DNA from 2 places in the Streptomyces sp. NPDC088766 genome. Region 1 is predicted to be linked to the other one. Evidence: riboswitches for the same ligand, from Rfam matches in the RefSeq annotation. Region 1 holds a riboswitch; the other holds the start of a gene.
The links. A riboswitch is a leader RNA that binds a small molecule or an ion and turns the genes downstream of it on or off. The one in region 1 is predicted to bind cobalamin.
Positions count from the first base shown of each region.

Region 2: another riboswitch for cobalamin. It lies ahead of ACIP5W_RS02605 (ribonucleoside-diphosphate reductase subunit alpha); the one in region 1 lies ahead of ACIP5W_RS21380 (energy-coupling factor ABC transporter permease).

Region 1 is NZ_JBIVKQ010000015.1:32,968-40,357, reverse strand. Features, by position in the region: gene ACIP5W_RS21405 (ABC transporter permease) at 1-592, shown strand, start outside; gene ACIP5W_RS21400 (ABC transporter ATP-binding protein) at 589-2,133, shown strand; gene ACIP5W_RS21395 (energy-coupling factor ABC transporter ATP-binding protein) at 2,281-3,111, opposite strand; gene cbiQ (cobalt ECF transporter T component CbiQ) at 3,108-3,857, opposite strand; gene ACIP5W_RS21385 (energy-coupling factor ABC transporter substrate-binding protein) at 3,864-4,277, opposite strand; gene ACIP5W_RS21380 (energy-coupling factor ABC transporter permease) at 4,274-4,975, opposite strand; cobalamin riboswitch at 5,005-5,190, opposite strand; gene ACIP5W_RS21375 (PP2C family protein-serine/threonine phosphatase) at 5,437-6,621, opposite strand; gene ACIP5W_RS21370 (MarR family winged helix-turn-helix transcriptional regulator) at 6,981-7,390, shown strand, end outside.
Region 2 is NZ_JBIVKQ010000001.1:581,970-589,359, reverse strand. Features, by position in the region: gene ACIP5W_RS02615 (DUF3311 domain-containing protein) at 1-162, shown strand, start outside; gene mctP (monocarboxylate uptake permease MctP) at 159-1,799, shown strand; cobalamin riboswitch at 1,982-2,125, shown strand; gene ACIP5W_RS02605 (ribonucleoside-diphosphate reductase subunit alpha) at 2,250-4,619, shown strand; gene ACIP5W_RS02600 (ribonucleotide-diphosphate reductase subunit beta) at 4,619-5,629, shown strand; gene ACIP5W_RS02595 (GlxA family transcriptional regulator) at 5,841-6,803, shown strand; gene ACIP5W_RS02590 (cytochrome P450) at 6,829-7,390, opposite strand, start outside.

The DNA of each region.
Region 1 (7,390 bases):
CGCGACCGCCCTGGCCTACCTGGTCGCCCTGCCCGTCGGACTGGCCGCCGCGCTCACCCACGTGCGGCGCCTGGAGGAACTGCTGATGCGGCCGCTGGACGTGCTGCTCGCCGTACCGTCCCTGCTGCTGATCCTGCTCGTGGCGTCCGTGTTCCCGCCGGGCGCGGCCGGGCTCGCGCTGCTCGTCGCGGTGGTGAACGTGCCCGACGCGGCCCGGATCGTGCGGGCGGCGGCGGGCGAGGCCGCCGCCCGTCCGGCGGTCGAGGCGCTGCGCATGCAGGGCGAGACCCGGTGGCGCATCGCCGTGGGCTACGTCGGCCGGGCCGTCCTGCGCACCCTCGCCGCCGACGCCGGGATCCGGCTGACCGGTGTGCTGTATCTGGTGTCCACGGCCGCCTTCCTCGGCGTGGGCGTCGCACCGGACGCCGCCGACTGGGCGGTCATGGTCGACCGCAACCGCACCGGACTGTTCGTGCAGCCCTGGGCTGTCGTGGTGCCCGCCCTGCTGATCGTGGCGCTGACGACGGGCACGAACCTGCTCTTCGACGCCGCCCTGGAGAAGACCCCGCGACGGAAGGGACGACGTCCGTGAGCCACGACAGCGCCGCCGCGGCGGAGATCCGCGAGCTGCGCGTCGAGATCGACGGACGGGCCGTCGTCGACGGCGTCAGCCTGCGGGTGCCGCCCGGCCGGGTGACCGCGCTGGTCGGGGCCTCCGGCAGCGGCAAGACCACCACCGGCCTCGCGCTGCTGGGGGAGTACCCGCCCGGCGCCCGCGTCACGGGCGAGGTGCTCCGCTTCGGAGACGGACCCGTCGGATACGTGCCCCAGCACCCCGCGGCCGTCCTCAACCCGGCCCGCCGCATCAGCGCCCTCCTGCACGACATCGCCCGCTCCCGGGTCCGTCACCTGCCGCGCGCCGAACGCCGCACGGCAGCCCGCGAGCTGGTCCTGCGCGCTCTGGACGACGCCCAACTCCCCGACGGTGAACAGCTGTTGCGACGCCATCCGCACCAGCTCTCCGGCGGCCAGCAGCAACGGGTCGTGCTCGCCCAGGCCCTCCTGCTCGGCGCCCGCGTCGTCGTCGCCGACGAACCCACCACCGGCCAGGACGCGTTGACCAAGGAACGGATCGTCGCGCAACTGGCGGCGGTCGCGGCCCGGGGCATCGCGGTCGTGCTGCTCAGCCACGACCTGGACGTGGTGCGCGCCCTCGCCGACGAGGTCCTGGTGATGCGGGCGGGCCGGGTCGTGGAGTCGGGCCCGGCCGAACGGCTGTGGCTCGCGCCCCGGCACGAGTGGACCCGCCGGCTCCTCGACGAGAACCGGGCGGAACCACCGCGGGACACCGGCGCCGAGGCCGCCCGGCCCGTCCTGACGGTCCGCGGCCTGACCGCCGTCCACGGCGCCACCACGGTGCTGCGCGTCCCACGGCTCACGCTGGGCGCCGGCGAGTGCCTGGCCGTCGTCGGCCGGTCGGGCAGCGGCAAGACCACGCTCGCCCGCTGCCTGGCCGGACTGCACCGCGACCACACCGGCGAGATCCTGCTCGACGGGACGCGGCTCCCGCACAGCCTGCGGCGCCGCGACCGGGACCGGCTCGCCGCCGTGCAGTACGTGTTCCAGGACGCCCGCGCCGCGTTCGACGAGTTCCGGCCCGTCCTCACGCAGGTCGCCCGCACGGCGGTCCGGCTGCGCGGCACCGACGAACACACCGCCCACGCGGAGGCGTCGGCGACCCTGGCCCGCCTCGGCCTGCCGGCGGACCTCGCCCACCGCCCGCCCGGCGCCCTCTCCGGCGGCGAACTCCAGCGGGCCGCCCTCGCCCGCGCCCTGCTCGCCCGGCCCCGGGTCCTGGTCTGCGACGAGATCACCTCCGGCCTCGACCCGGTCACCCGGCGCGGCATCCTCGACCTCCTGGCCGGCCTCGTGCACGACGGTGACGACCTCGCCCTGGTCCTCGTCACGCACGACCTGGACACCGCGCGCCTCGCCCACCGCATCGCCGTACTGGAGGCGGGAGAACTGGTCGAACAGGGCCCGGCGCAGCGGATACTGACGGCACCCCGGCATCCGTTCACCGTCTCGCTGACGGAGACCGCGGCACGTCCGTGGACGCGAACGCGTCCGTGACGGGGCAGGGGGTCAGGGGCCGGGATGCCGGCCGGGCGGGCCGGCCGGCCCGTGACACCCGGCGGTACCACAGACCGGGCGACACCCGGCGGCACCGAAGAGGGGCGCCTGCCCGGCGGTACCGGGACCCGGCGTCCCGCCGCGGGCTCAGCCCCCGGCCAGCAGCGCCGCCAGTTCCTCCGGGCTGCGCGGTCCGGCGTTCCCTTCGGACAACAGGCCCTGACCGGCGAGCAGTCGGGCGACCGCGATGCCCCAGGGCAGGCGCAGACCCGCCTCGCGGAGCAGGTCCGTGCGGGCCAGCGAGGTGTCCGCCGGACCGGTGTGCGCGCCGGACGGGGTGAGCAGGGCCGCGTCGTCGGCCCAGCGCAGGGCGAGATCGACGTCGTGGGTGGCCATCACCACCGTCGTACCGGACGCGCGCAGCCCGTCCAGCGTGGCGAGCAGCCGTTCCTGGCCGTCCGGATCGAGCCCGGCGGTCGGCTCGTCGAGGATCAGCACGCGCGGCCGCATCGCGACGGCGCCCGCGATCGCGGTCCGCTTGCGCTGCCCGTAGGACAGCAGGTGGGTGGGCCGGTCGGCCAGGGCGGTGATGTCCAGCGCGGCGAGCGCCTCGTCCACCCGGGCCCGCACCTCGGCGTCGGGCAGCCCCAGGTTCAGCGGCCCGAACGACACGTCCTGGGCGACGGACGCGGCGAACAGCTGGTCGTCGGGGTCCTGCACCACCAGCTGCACGGTCGTCCGCAGCCGGGTCAGCCCCTTGCGGTCGTACCCCACCGGCCGTCCCTCGACCTCCAACGTACCCGTGCGCGGCCGCAGTCCGCCGCTGAGCAGCCGCATCAGGGTCGTCTTCCCGCTGCCGTTGCGGCCGAGCAGGGCGAGGGCCCGCCCCGCGCGTACCGTGAAGTCGAGGTCCTCGAGCACGGTCGGGCCGTCCTCGTACCCGAAGGAGACACCCCGCAGGGCGACCAGTTCGCTCATGACAGGGGCCTTTCCAGGACGAGGGTGAGGGCGGCCAGAGCCGCCAGGAGGGCGGCCGCGGCCACCGTGAAGCGCGCGGAGACGCGGGCCTCGGGCACCAGGACGCGCAGGGTGCCCTCGTAACCGCGCCCGGCGAGCCCGGCCTGCAGCCGCGCCGCCCGGTCGAAGGCCCGCACGAACGCGGTGGCGCCGAGCCCGGCCAGCGAACGCCACTCGGCGGCCCGCCCGGTGTGCCCGAGCCGGGCCGCCTGCGCCTCCCGGATCCGGCGCATCGAGTCCAGCAGCAGGAAGCTCATGCGGTACGTCACCAGGGCGACGTCGACGACCGGTGCGGGCACGCCTGCCCTCACCAGGCGGGGCAGCAGGTCCGACATGGGCGTGGTGAACGCGAACAGCAGCACGCCGAGCGAGGCGGCCGAGGTGCGCAGCATCAGCTCCCCGGCCCGCACCGGGCCACCGTCGGCCAGGGACACGAACCCGTCGGGCCCGCCCACCTGGAAGAGGAGGGTGAGCGCGCCCGTCGCGCAGAAGCCCAGCGGGACCCGGTAGGCGCGCCACAGCCGGCGGGGAGGCACCCCCGCCGGACCCAGCAGCAGGGTGAGCGCCGTCACCAGCACCAGGGCCGCGCCCGGCCAGGGCGGCAGGGAGATCGCGAGCAGGGTGAGGCCGAGCCCCAGCACGGCCTTGTCCACGGGATGGCGGTGGCGCCAGCGACTGCTGTGCGCCGCCGCGTCGATCGGCAGCACGTCCGATCAGACCCGTCCCCGCGGAGACTTCCCGGCGTCGGGCACGCTCACGTCGTCCCGTGCCTCGGCCCCGTCCCGTGCCTCGGCCCCGTCCTGTTTCTCCTCCAGTCGGGCCAGCGCCCGCAGTTCGCCTTGGCGGCGGCCACGGCGCACCCCGAAGTAGTAGGCGAGGACGCCCGCGCCCAGGGCCGCCTGGACGGCGAACAGCGCCGACTCGATCTCCCCGGACGGCGGCTCGTACAGGGGCGAGAACCACGGCTCGTAGTCCGGCTCCAGCTCGGTGATCGCCGTTTCCGCCTCGCTGTCGGAGCCGGTGAACGGCTGCTCCTTGTGGTCGCCGAGACCCAGGGCCAGCGGCAGCACCGCGAGCGCGAGCACGGCGAGCAGCAGCAGGAGGTTGATCCTCGTGTTCCGCTTCACCGGGCCACCGCCCCGGTCGTGTCCGGCTTCCGGCCCCCGGCCACCAGCACGCCCAGCCGGGTCAGTTCGCCCTTGCTGGACTGCACGAGGAGACGCATCACCAGGACGGTGAGGAGCCCCTCGCTCACGGCCAGCGGGATCTGCGTGACGGCGAAGATGGACCCGAACTTGCCGAGCGCGCCCAGGAACCCGCTGCTCGGGTCGGGGAACGCCAGCGCCAGCTGCACGCTGGTCACGCAGTAGGTGGACAGGTCGGCGACGAAGGCACCGGCGAACACCGTGACCATCAGCGGCACACCGTAGTGCCGCAGCAGGCGGTACACGCCGTATCCGGCCCACGGTCCGACGATCGCCATCGAGAACACGTTGGCGCCGAGCGTGGTCAGGCCACCGTGCGCGAGCAGCAGGGCCTGGAAGAGCAGGGTGATCGTGCCCAGCACGGCCATGATCGGCGGCCGGAACAGGACGGCGCCCAGGCCGGTGCCGGTGGGGTGCGAGCAACTCCCGGTCACCGAAGGGAGCTTGAGCGCGGACAGGACGAACGTGAAGGCGCCGGAGGCACCGAGCAGCAGTGTGCTCTCGGGATGCTCCCTGACTTCACGGGTGAGTGACCGGGCTCCGTGGACGACGAACGGCGCCGACGCGACGCTCCAGGCGACCGCGTGCACCGGAGGCAGAAAACCCTCGGCTATGTGCATGGCTCAGCAGACCCTCTCCAGCACCTCGTGGATGGTTGACGCGCCTTGGCCGGTCTCCTGGCTGACGGGTACCACCGCCCGTGCTCCGCCTTCCCGGGTCCGTGAGGACCCAGTGGCTGCCCGCGAGGGCCGGAGCCGGACTTCCCGATCACAGTGGCGAGGGCCGCACCGGCATCACACCGGATTTCCCGTTCACCAAGGCGTGGTGACAGTAGTGCGAGGACAGGGGCGGTGACAAGCGGGAACGGGGGCGCACGGACGGCGGACGCGGGATGCCGGCCCGGCGCACACCGGCCACGCCGACCACACCGGTCGGTGGCGGTACCGTTCGGGGCGCACCGGCCGGTCTGGGCCGGGCTGGTCGGTGCAGGGTCGGTCGGGATGCACCCGCCGGTCGTCGGCCGGGTCGGTTCCGGCACACCGGCCGCTCGGCAGCCGTGCCGGTCCGGGAATCCGGAAGTTCAGCGGCCGTGCCAGTCCAGGCACACCACGAGCGCGTCGTCCTCCGCCGCGGACCCGCCGCGGTGCCCCGCCAGTTCGCGCAGCACGGCACGCGGTACCTCGGCCGCCGGCAGCAGCCTGGTGGCGGTGATCGCGCGGGCCAGGGCGGCGTCCCCGTACGTCACTCCGCCGGGCGAGGCGAGCGCGTGGACGCCGTCACTGACGAACACCAGCCGGTCGCCGGGCTCCACCTGGAACGGCTGCGCCACGTAGTCGGTCTCCTCGAACATGCCCAGCGGCAACTGGGCTTCCAGGTCGACGGGTTCGACGGTGCTCGCCCGCAGCCGCAGCAGCCGCGGTGAGCCGGCGTCCACCACCTGGGCCCGCCCCGTGGTGACCTCGACCTCCAGCATCAGCACCGACAGGTGGCGGCGGCCCCGGTAGTGGGCGTGCACCGCCTGGTCGGCCAGCGCCGCCTGATCGGCGATCGGGAGGCCGGCCCGTCGCGCGTTGCGCAGCGCGTTGACCGCCAGGCTCGTCAGCAGCGACGCCTCCGTGCCGTCGCCGGTGCCGTCGCCCGCGCCGTTGTTGACGTACAGGGTGAGGCGGTCGTCCGTCGCGGACCAGTCGAAGTTGTCGCCGCGGACGGCGTAGGCGGGCTCCAGCTGGGCGCCGAGCGCGTATCCGGGACCGGTGCCGGAGCGGGCCGGGAGGAGCTGCCACTGCATCTCCGCGGCCAGGGTGAGCCGTTCCCTGCGCCGGGCCCGCAGGTACAGGTCGGTGGCCCGCTCGGCCACGACCACCTCGTGCCCGAGCACCTGCGCGACCTCCGCCAGCTCGCCCAGCTCGCCCGGCGCCCCGCCGTCCTCGGGCAGTGTGACCGACAGCACCCCGAGCCGGTCACCGCGCACCGAGACCGGCAGGTGGGCCCGCACCCGCCCGCTCCCGGCCGGTTCGACGTACGGCTCCTGCGCACCGAACGCCCGGCCCGCGGCGCTGTCGTACACCGACAGGGGCTCCCGGTCCTGAGGTCCGGCCACCGGCTGCAGCGACGTCAGGCCGTAGTCGGCCATGAGCAGCTCGACGCAGAGGGCCGCGTACTGCTCGACCAGCGCGCGGCGGACGGCCTCGACCAGTTCATGAGGTGCCGCCGTCCGCAGGGCACGCTCGGCGGTGACGAATCTGTTCGTGACAGGGGATACCACGACGGGAGTAACACCGATCCTTCGCTCGGGGGCCGGGTCGCCGGCCACGGGTGTCCCGCGCGCCCGGGCGGCGCGGCGGGTTCGAGGGGTGCCGGGGGCGGGGGAGCTGCCAGGGCGTGTTTCGAAAGTCCCTCCCCCAGAGGGGGTGCCCCCAGCGCGGCGGCGTCCGGCACGCACTCCCCCGGAGGGGGCACCCCCAGCCGCGTTGTCGGGATCGCCCCGATACAACCAGTGTCGGGGCGACCCTCCGCCTTGCGATCGCACGCACCAGACGCCGCCGGGCCTGCCCTTCGGGCAGACGACGCCACTTTCGAAACACGCCCTAGTACGCTGGCGGCCGTCCCAGTGCCTGCGAGAGTGTGACCGTGACTGCCTTCCGCCATCGCCCGGACCCCGACGAGGTCGCACGGGTGACCGCGACGGCCGCGGAGCTGCTGGAAGTGCTGTGGGGACGGGCCTCGACGGCGCCCGCCTCCGCTTCCCAGCTGCGTGTGCTGTTCGTCCTGGAGCACCAGGAGGGCATCAACCTGCGCACCCTCGCCGACTCGCTGGCCTCCACCCCGCCGTCGACGAGCCGCCTGTGCGACCGGCTCCAGGCCGCCGGGCTGGTGGAGCGGGTGGTGAGTCCCTCCGACCGGCGTGAGCTGCGGCTGCGCCTCAGTGGCCGGGGGCGGGCCTTCCTGGCCGACCTCCGCGGGCGCCGGGAGCGGGAACTGCGCGCGGTGCTCGCGGGTATGCCCGCGGGGAAGCGGAGTGCGCTGCTGGAGGG
Region 2 (7,390 bases), on a different contig from region 1:
TCGTACGCGAAGACCGACCCCGCGTTCATCGGCATCCCCTTCTTCTACTGGTACCAGATGCTGTGGGTGCTGCTGTCCACCGCGCTCACCGTGACCGCCTACAAGCTGTGGCAGCTCGACCAGCGCGGCCGCAGGAACCGGGACGGGGGTGCGGCGAAGTGAAGGACGGCGTGAACGGCGTCGCACTCGCCGTCTTCATCTTCTTCTTCCTGGCCGTCACGGTCATGGGCTTCCTGGCCGCGCGCTGGCGCAGGGCGGCCGACGAGCACAGCCTCGACGAATGGGGCCTGGGCGGCCGGTCGTTCGGCACCTGGGTCACCTGGTTCCTGCTCGGCGGCGACCTGTACACGGCCTACACGTTCGTGGCGGTCCCGGCGGCGATCTACGCGGCCGGCGCGGCGGGCTTCTTCGCGGTGCCGTACACGATCCTCGTCTACCCGCTGATCTTCACGTTCCTGCCGCGTCTGTGGTCGGTGTCGCACCGGCACGGGTACGTGACGACCTCGGACTTCGTGCGCGGCCGGTTCGGCTCCAAGGGGCTGTCCCTGGCCGTGGCCGTCACCGGCATCCTGGCCACCATGCCCTACATCGCGCTCCAGCTCGTCGGCATCCAGGCCGTGCTGGACGTGATGGGCGTCGGCGGCGGCGAGAACACCAACTGGTTCGTCAAGGACCTGCCGCTGCTGATCGCCTTCGGCGTGCTCGCGGCGTACACCTACTCGTCGGGGCTGCGGGCGCCCGCGCTGATCGCGTTCGTGAAGGACACGCTGATCTACATCGTCATCGCGGTGGCGATCATCTACATCCCCATCAAGCTCGGCGGGTTCGACGACGTCTTCGCCAAGGCGGGCGACGCCTTCGCGCAGACCAACCCGGCGACGGGCAAGCCGCGCGGCGCGCTCGCCCCGGCCGAGGCGGGCCAGTGGACGTACGCCACGCTGGCGCTGGGCTCCGCGCTGGCACTGTTCATGTACCCGCACTCGATCACCGCGACGCTGTCCTCGCGCAGCCGTGAGGTGATCCGCCGCAACACCACGATCCTGCCGCTGTACTCCCTCATGCTCGGTCTGCTCGCCCTGCTGGGCTTCATGGCGATCGCCGCCGGAGTGAAGGTCACCAACGGCCAGTTGGCGATCCCGCAGCTCTTCGAGGACATGTTCCCGGCGTGGTTCGCGGGCGTGGCCTTCGCGGCGATCGGCATCGGCGCGCTGGTGCCGGCGGCCATCATGTCCATCGCGGCCGCGAACCTCTTCACCCGCAACATCTACAAGGACTTCATCAAGCCGGACGCCACTCCCAAGGAGGAGACCCGTGTCTCCAAGCTGGTCTCGCTGCTGGTGAAGGTGGGCGCGCTGGTCTTCGTCCTCACCATGGACAAGACGGTCGCCATCAACTTCCAGCTGCTGGGCGGCATCTGGATCCTGCAGACCTTCCCGGCCCTGGTGGGCGGCCTGTTCACCCGCTGGTTCCACCGCTGGGCCCTGCTGGCCGGCTGGGCCGTCGGCATGGTCTACGGCACGTTCGCGGCGTACGGCGTCGCCTCCCCGACGCAGGCGCACTTCGGCGGCTCGTCGAAGGAGATCCCCGGCATCGGCGAGATCGGCTACATCGGTCTGACGGCGTTCGTGCTGAACGTGGTGGTGACGGTGGTGCTGACCTTCGTCCTGAAGGCGCTCAAGGCCCCGGAGGGCGTCGACGAGACCTCCCCGTCGGACTACACGGCGGACGCCGGCGACCCGGGCGTCCAGGTGGAACTGCCGCCGGCGACGGCGGAAGCGGGGGCGAGAGCGGGGCACTAGCCGCGGGGCATCCCCGCCCACCACACCCGTCCACATCCCGCAGCGGGCCGCCGAGGGCCAGTCGTCCCGGTGGCCCGCTGCCGTACGCGCCCGTACCGCGGGGACTGGGCTCCGGCTCCTCGGACTTGACGCTGCGAAGCCGGTCCGACACAACATCTGGGGGTCGCACGGCAGCCCGGCACAAGATGTATGCTCATGCTCGCTGTCGCCGCAGGGGAATCCGGTGCGAATCCGGAACTGTCCCGCAACGGTGTACTTGCGTGCGCGCATACCCATATGCGCACGCATGGTCAGTCCGAGCACCTGCCGGCAGCGCACCCGGTCCGTCCGGCTCGGGTGCCCTGACGTCCGGGCCTCGCGGAATGGGCCGGTGGACGCGACGCGCCCCCGCGCTCGTGTGCTGCCCCCCCTGCCCTGCGCAAGGCCCCGCCGAGCGAGGGAGAGCCCCACGTGACCATCGCGCCAGCCGAACCGGCTTCAGCGGCCCCGGAGACCGACGGTCCCGGAACCGCACTGCTGCGGACCCTGACCGAGCTGACCGCCGACCTCCCCGACGCCGACCCCGGCCGGGTCGCAGCCGCCGCCCTGCGGGGCCGGTCCGCGCGGGCGGACGAGGCGGAACTGCGCGAGCTGGCCACGGAGGCGGCCGCCGGTCTGATCTCCGAGGACCCCGTCTACTCCCGGCTGGCCGCCCGGCTGCTGACGATCGGCATCCGCGCCGAGGCCGCCTCCCAGGGCGTCACCTCCTTCACCGCATCCGTCGCCGTCGGCCACCGCGAGGGGCTGATCGCCGACCGCACCGCCGAGTTCGTGCGACTGCACGCCGCCCGGCTCGACGCGCTGGTCGACACGGACGCCGACGACCGCTTCGGCTACTTCGGCCTGCGCACCCTGCACAGCCGCTACCTGCTGCGCCACCCGCTGACCCGCAAGGTGGTCGAGACGCCCCAGCACTTCCTGCTGCGGGTGGCGAGCGGCCTCGCCGAGGACGACACGGCGAGGTCCGTCGACGAGGTCGCCGCGCTCTACGGGCTGATGAGCCGCCTGGACTACCTCCCCTCCTCCCCCACCCTGTTCAACTCCGGCACCCGGCACCCGCAGATGTCGTCCTGCTACCTCCTCGACTCCCCCCTGGACGAGCTGGACTCCATCTACGACCGCTACCACCAGGTCGCCCGGCTCTCCAAGCACGCCGGCGGCATCGGGCTGTCGTACAGCCGCATCCGCTCGCGCGGGTCCCTCATCCGCGGCACCAACGGGCACTCCAACGGCATCGTGCCGTTCCTGAAGACCCTGGACGCCTCGGTAGCCGCCGTGAACCAGGGCGGCCGGCGCAAGGGCGCGGCCGCGGTCTACCTGGAGACCTGGCACTCCGACATCGAGGAGTTCCTGGAGCTGCGCGACAACACCGGTGAGGACGCGCGCCGTACGCACAACCTCAACCTGGCGCACTGGGTGCCGGACGAGTTCATGCGGCGGGTCGACGCCGACGGGCAGTGGTCGCTGTTCTCCCCTGCCGACGTGCCCGAGCTGGTCGACCTGTGGGGCGACGAGTTCGACGCGGCCTACCGCGCGGCCGAGGCCGCGGGCCTCGCGAGGAAGACCATCGCGGCCCGCGACCTGTACGGCCGCATGATGCGCACCCTCGCGCAGACCGGCAACGGCTGGATGACCTTCAAGGACGCGGCCAACCGCACCGCCAACCAGACCGCCGAACCGGGCCACGTGGTCCACTCCTCGAACCTGTGCACGGAGATCCTGGAGGTCACCGACGACGGCGAGACGGCCGTCTGCAACCTGGGTTCGGTGAACCTCGGCGCGTTCGTCGTCACGGACCCCGGGGCCACCGAGGTCATCGACTGGGAGCGGCTGGACGAGACCGTCCGCACCGCCGTCACCTTCCTCGACCGGGTCGTCGACATCAACTTCTACCCGACCGAGCAGGCGGGCCGCTCCAACGCCCGCTGGCGCCCGGTCGGGCTGGGCGCGATGGGCCTGCAGGACGTCTTCTTCAAGCTGCGGCTGCCCTTCGACTCGCCCGGGGCCAGGGCCCTGTCCACCCGGATCGCCGAGCGGATCATGCTCGCCGCGTACGAGGCCTCCGCCGACCTCGCCGAGCGCAACGGCCCGCTGCCCGCCTGGGAGAAGACCCGCACCGCCCGGGGCGTGCTGCACCCCGACCACTACGGCGTCGAGTTCACCTGGCCGGAGCGCTGGGCGGCCCTGCGCGAGCGCGTCGCGGCGACCGGCATGCGCAACTCGCTGCTCCTGGCCATCGCGCCGACCGCCACCATCGCGTCCATCGCCGGTGTGTACGAGTGCATCGAGCCGCAGGTCTCCAACCTGTTCAAGCGCGAGACGCTGTCCGGCGAGTTCCTCCAGGTCAACTCCTACCTGGTGCGGGAACTCAAGGAGCTGGGCGTCTGGGACGCCCGCACCCGCGAGGCCCTGCGCGAGGCCAACGGCTCGGTGCAGTCCTTCACCTGGATCCCCGAGGACGTACGGGCGCTGTACCGCACGGCGTGGGAGATCCCGCAGCGCGGCCTGATCGACATGGCCGCCGCCCGCACCCCGTACCTGGACCAGGCGCAGTCCCTGAACCTGTTCCTGGAGACGCCGACGATCGGCAAGCTCTCCTCGATGTACGCGTACGCCTGGAAGTCGGGCCTGAAGACGACGTACTACCTGCGCTCCCGCCCGGCGACCCGCATCGCCCGCGCGGCACGGGCGCAGGCCCCGATCCCGGTGCAGCAGCCGGCCCCCGAAGAGGCCGTCGCCTGCTCCCTCGAAAACCCCGAGTCCTGCGAGGCCTGCCAGTAATGCCTGAGAACAAGAACCTGCTCGACCCGGGCTTCGAGCTGACCCTGCGCCCGATGCGCTACCCCGACTTCTACGAGCGCTACCGGGACGCCATCAAGAACACCTGGACCGTCGAGGAGGTCGACCTCCACTCGGACGTCACCGACCTGGCGAAGCTGACGCCCGCCGAGCAGCACCTGATCGGGCGGCTGGTCGCGTTCTTCGCGACGGGCGACTCGATCGTGGCGAACAACCTGGTGCTGACGCTGTACAAGCACATCAACTCCCCCGAGGCGCGGCTCTACCTGAGCCGGCAGCTGTTCGAGGAGGCCGTGCACGTCCAGTTCTACCTGACCCTGCTGGACACCTACCTTCCCGACCCGGAGGACCGCGCCGCCGCCTTCGACGCGGTCGAGAACATCCCGTCCATCCGGGAGAAGGCCGAGTTCTGCTTCCGCTGGATGGACTCGGTGGAGAAGCTGGACCGGCTGGAGTCGGTGTCCGACCGCCGCCGCTTCCTGCTCAACCTGATCTGCTTCGCCGCCTGCATCGAGGGCCTGTTCTTCTACGGGGCCTTCGCCTACGTCTACTGGTTCCGCAGCCGGGGTCTGCTGCACGGCCTCGCCACCGGCACCAACTGGGTCTTCCGTGACGAGACCATGCACATGTCCTTCGCGTTCGAGGTCGTCGACACCGTCCGCAAGGAGGAGCCGGAGCTGTTCGACGACAGGCTCCGGGAGCAGGTCACCGACATGCTGCGGGAGGCCGTCGAGGCCGAGCTGCAGTTCGCCCGCGACCTGTGCGGGGACGGCCTGCCGGGCATGAACACCGACTCGATGCGCCAGTACCTCGAGTGCGTCGCCGACCAGCGGCTCAGCCGCCTCGGCTTCGCCCCGGTGTACGGCTCGGAGAACCCGTTCTCCTTCATGGAGTTGCAGGGTGTTCAGGAGCTGACCAACTTCTTCGAGCGCCGTCCGTCGGCGTACCAGGTCGCGGTGGAGGGCACCGTGGACCTGGACGAGGACTTCTGAGTCCGCGGTCCGCGCAGTCGGCGGTCGATCCGGCGCTCGTGGGCCAGTCCCGCGAGCGCCGGACCCGTGAGGAGGAGGAAGACGGCCAGGACCGTGAGGATGTCGGTGAGTGCGTTCATGAGGTAAGCATCGTGCGAGCACGACACTCCTGACAGTGGCAGGACTGCCGTACACCTTTGAATTCCTGCCACCTCGGGCGCACACTGGCCGCATGCTGAAGAACGTGGCCGCAATTCTCCTCGACGGTGTGCACCCCTTCGAACTGGGTGTCGTCTGCGAGGTGTTCGGCATCGACCGCAGTGACGAGGGGCTGCCGGTCTACGACTTCGCCGTCGCCTCGGCCGAGGGACCCGTCCTGTCCACCCACGCGGGGTTCACGGTGGGCACGGAGCACGGGATCGAACGGCTGGAGAGCGCCGACCTGATCGCCGTACCGGCCGGCGACACGTACGCGGAACGGGAGTTCCCGCCCGAGCTGCTCGACGCGCTGCGCCGGGCCGTGGACCGCGGAACCCGGGTGCTGAGCGTGTGCTCCGGGGTGTTCGTGCTGGCCGCGGCGGGACTGCTGGACGGGCGGCGCTGCGCGGTGCACTGGCGGCACGCGGAGCGGCTCGCCCGCGAGTACCCGCGCACGAGTGTCGAGCCCGACGTGCTCTACGTGGACGAGGACCCGGTGATCACCTCGGCCGGCACGGCCGCCGGCATCGACGCCTGCCTGCATCTGGTGCGCAAGGAACAGGGGCCCGAGGTCGCCAACGGGATCGCCCGGCGGATGGTCGTACCGCCGCACCGGGACGGCGGCCAGGCCCAGTACGTCCAGCGGCCGCTGCCGCGTTCGTCCTGCGACACCGTGGGCGAGGTGCTCGCGTGGATGGAGCAGCACCTCGACCAGGAGGTCACCGTCGAGCAGCTCGCCGCCCGCGCCCACATGTCACCGCGCACCTTCGCCCGCCGCTTCCAGCAGGAGACGGGCACCACGCCCTACCGCTGGATCCTGCGCCAGCGGGTGCTGCTCGCCCAGCATCTGCTGGAGGCGTCCGACGAGACGGTGGACGCGATCGCCTGGCGCACCGGCTTCGGCACGGCGGGCGCGCTGCGGCACCAGTTCGTGCGGACGCTGGGCACCACCCCGAACGCCTACCGGCGTACGTTCCGCGGCCCCGAGGCCGCCTGAACGTACGCCGGCGGCGCGCACGGCCTCACCGCGGGACGGGCTTGAGCAGCAGCCGTTGGGGACGCAGCGTGATGCCCACCCGGGTCGCGTCGACCGAGCCGGGGGCCTGCTCGAAGCGGAACCCGTCCGCGAGGACCGCCGTGACCAGCGTGAGCAGCGCCATCGAGAAGTGGTCGCTCGGGCACTTGCGGTTGCCCAGGCTGAACGGCCGCATCGCGTACTTCGGGATGTCCTTCGACCGCTCGGGGCGCCAGCGGTCGGGATCGAACTCCAGGTGCCGCTCGTAGGACCGCGGGTCGCGCTGGATCGCGTACGGGCTGTACACGATGTCGGCCCCGGCCGGAATGCGACAGCCGCCGAGTTCGGTGTCGGTGACCGCCCGCCGCGTCAATATCCATACGGCCGGACGCAAACGCATGGCCTCGACGACGACGTTGTTGGTGTGCGTGAGCCTGCGCACGTCGTCGAATGCGACGGGCCGTCCTCCGGTCACCTCCCGGACCTCGGCACGCACTTTGTCCGACTGTTCCGGGTGGTCCGCGAGTACCAGCAGCAGGGACATGATCGTGGAAGCGATGGTTTCGCTG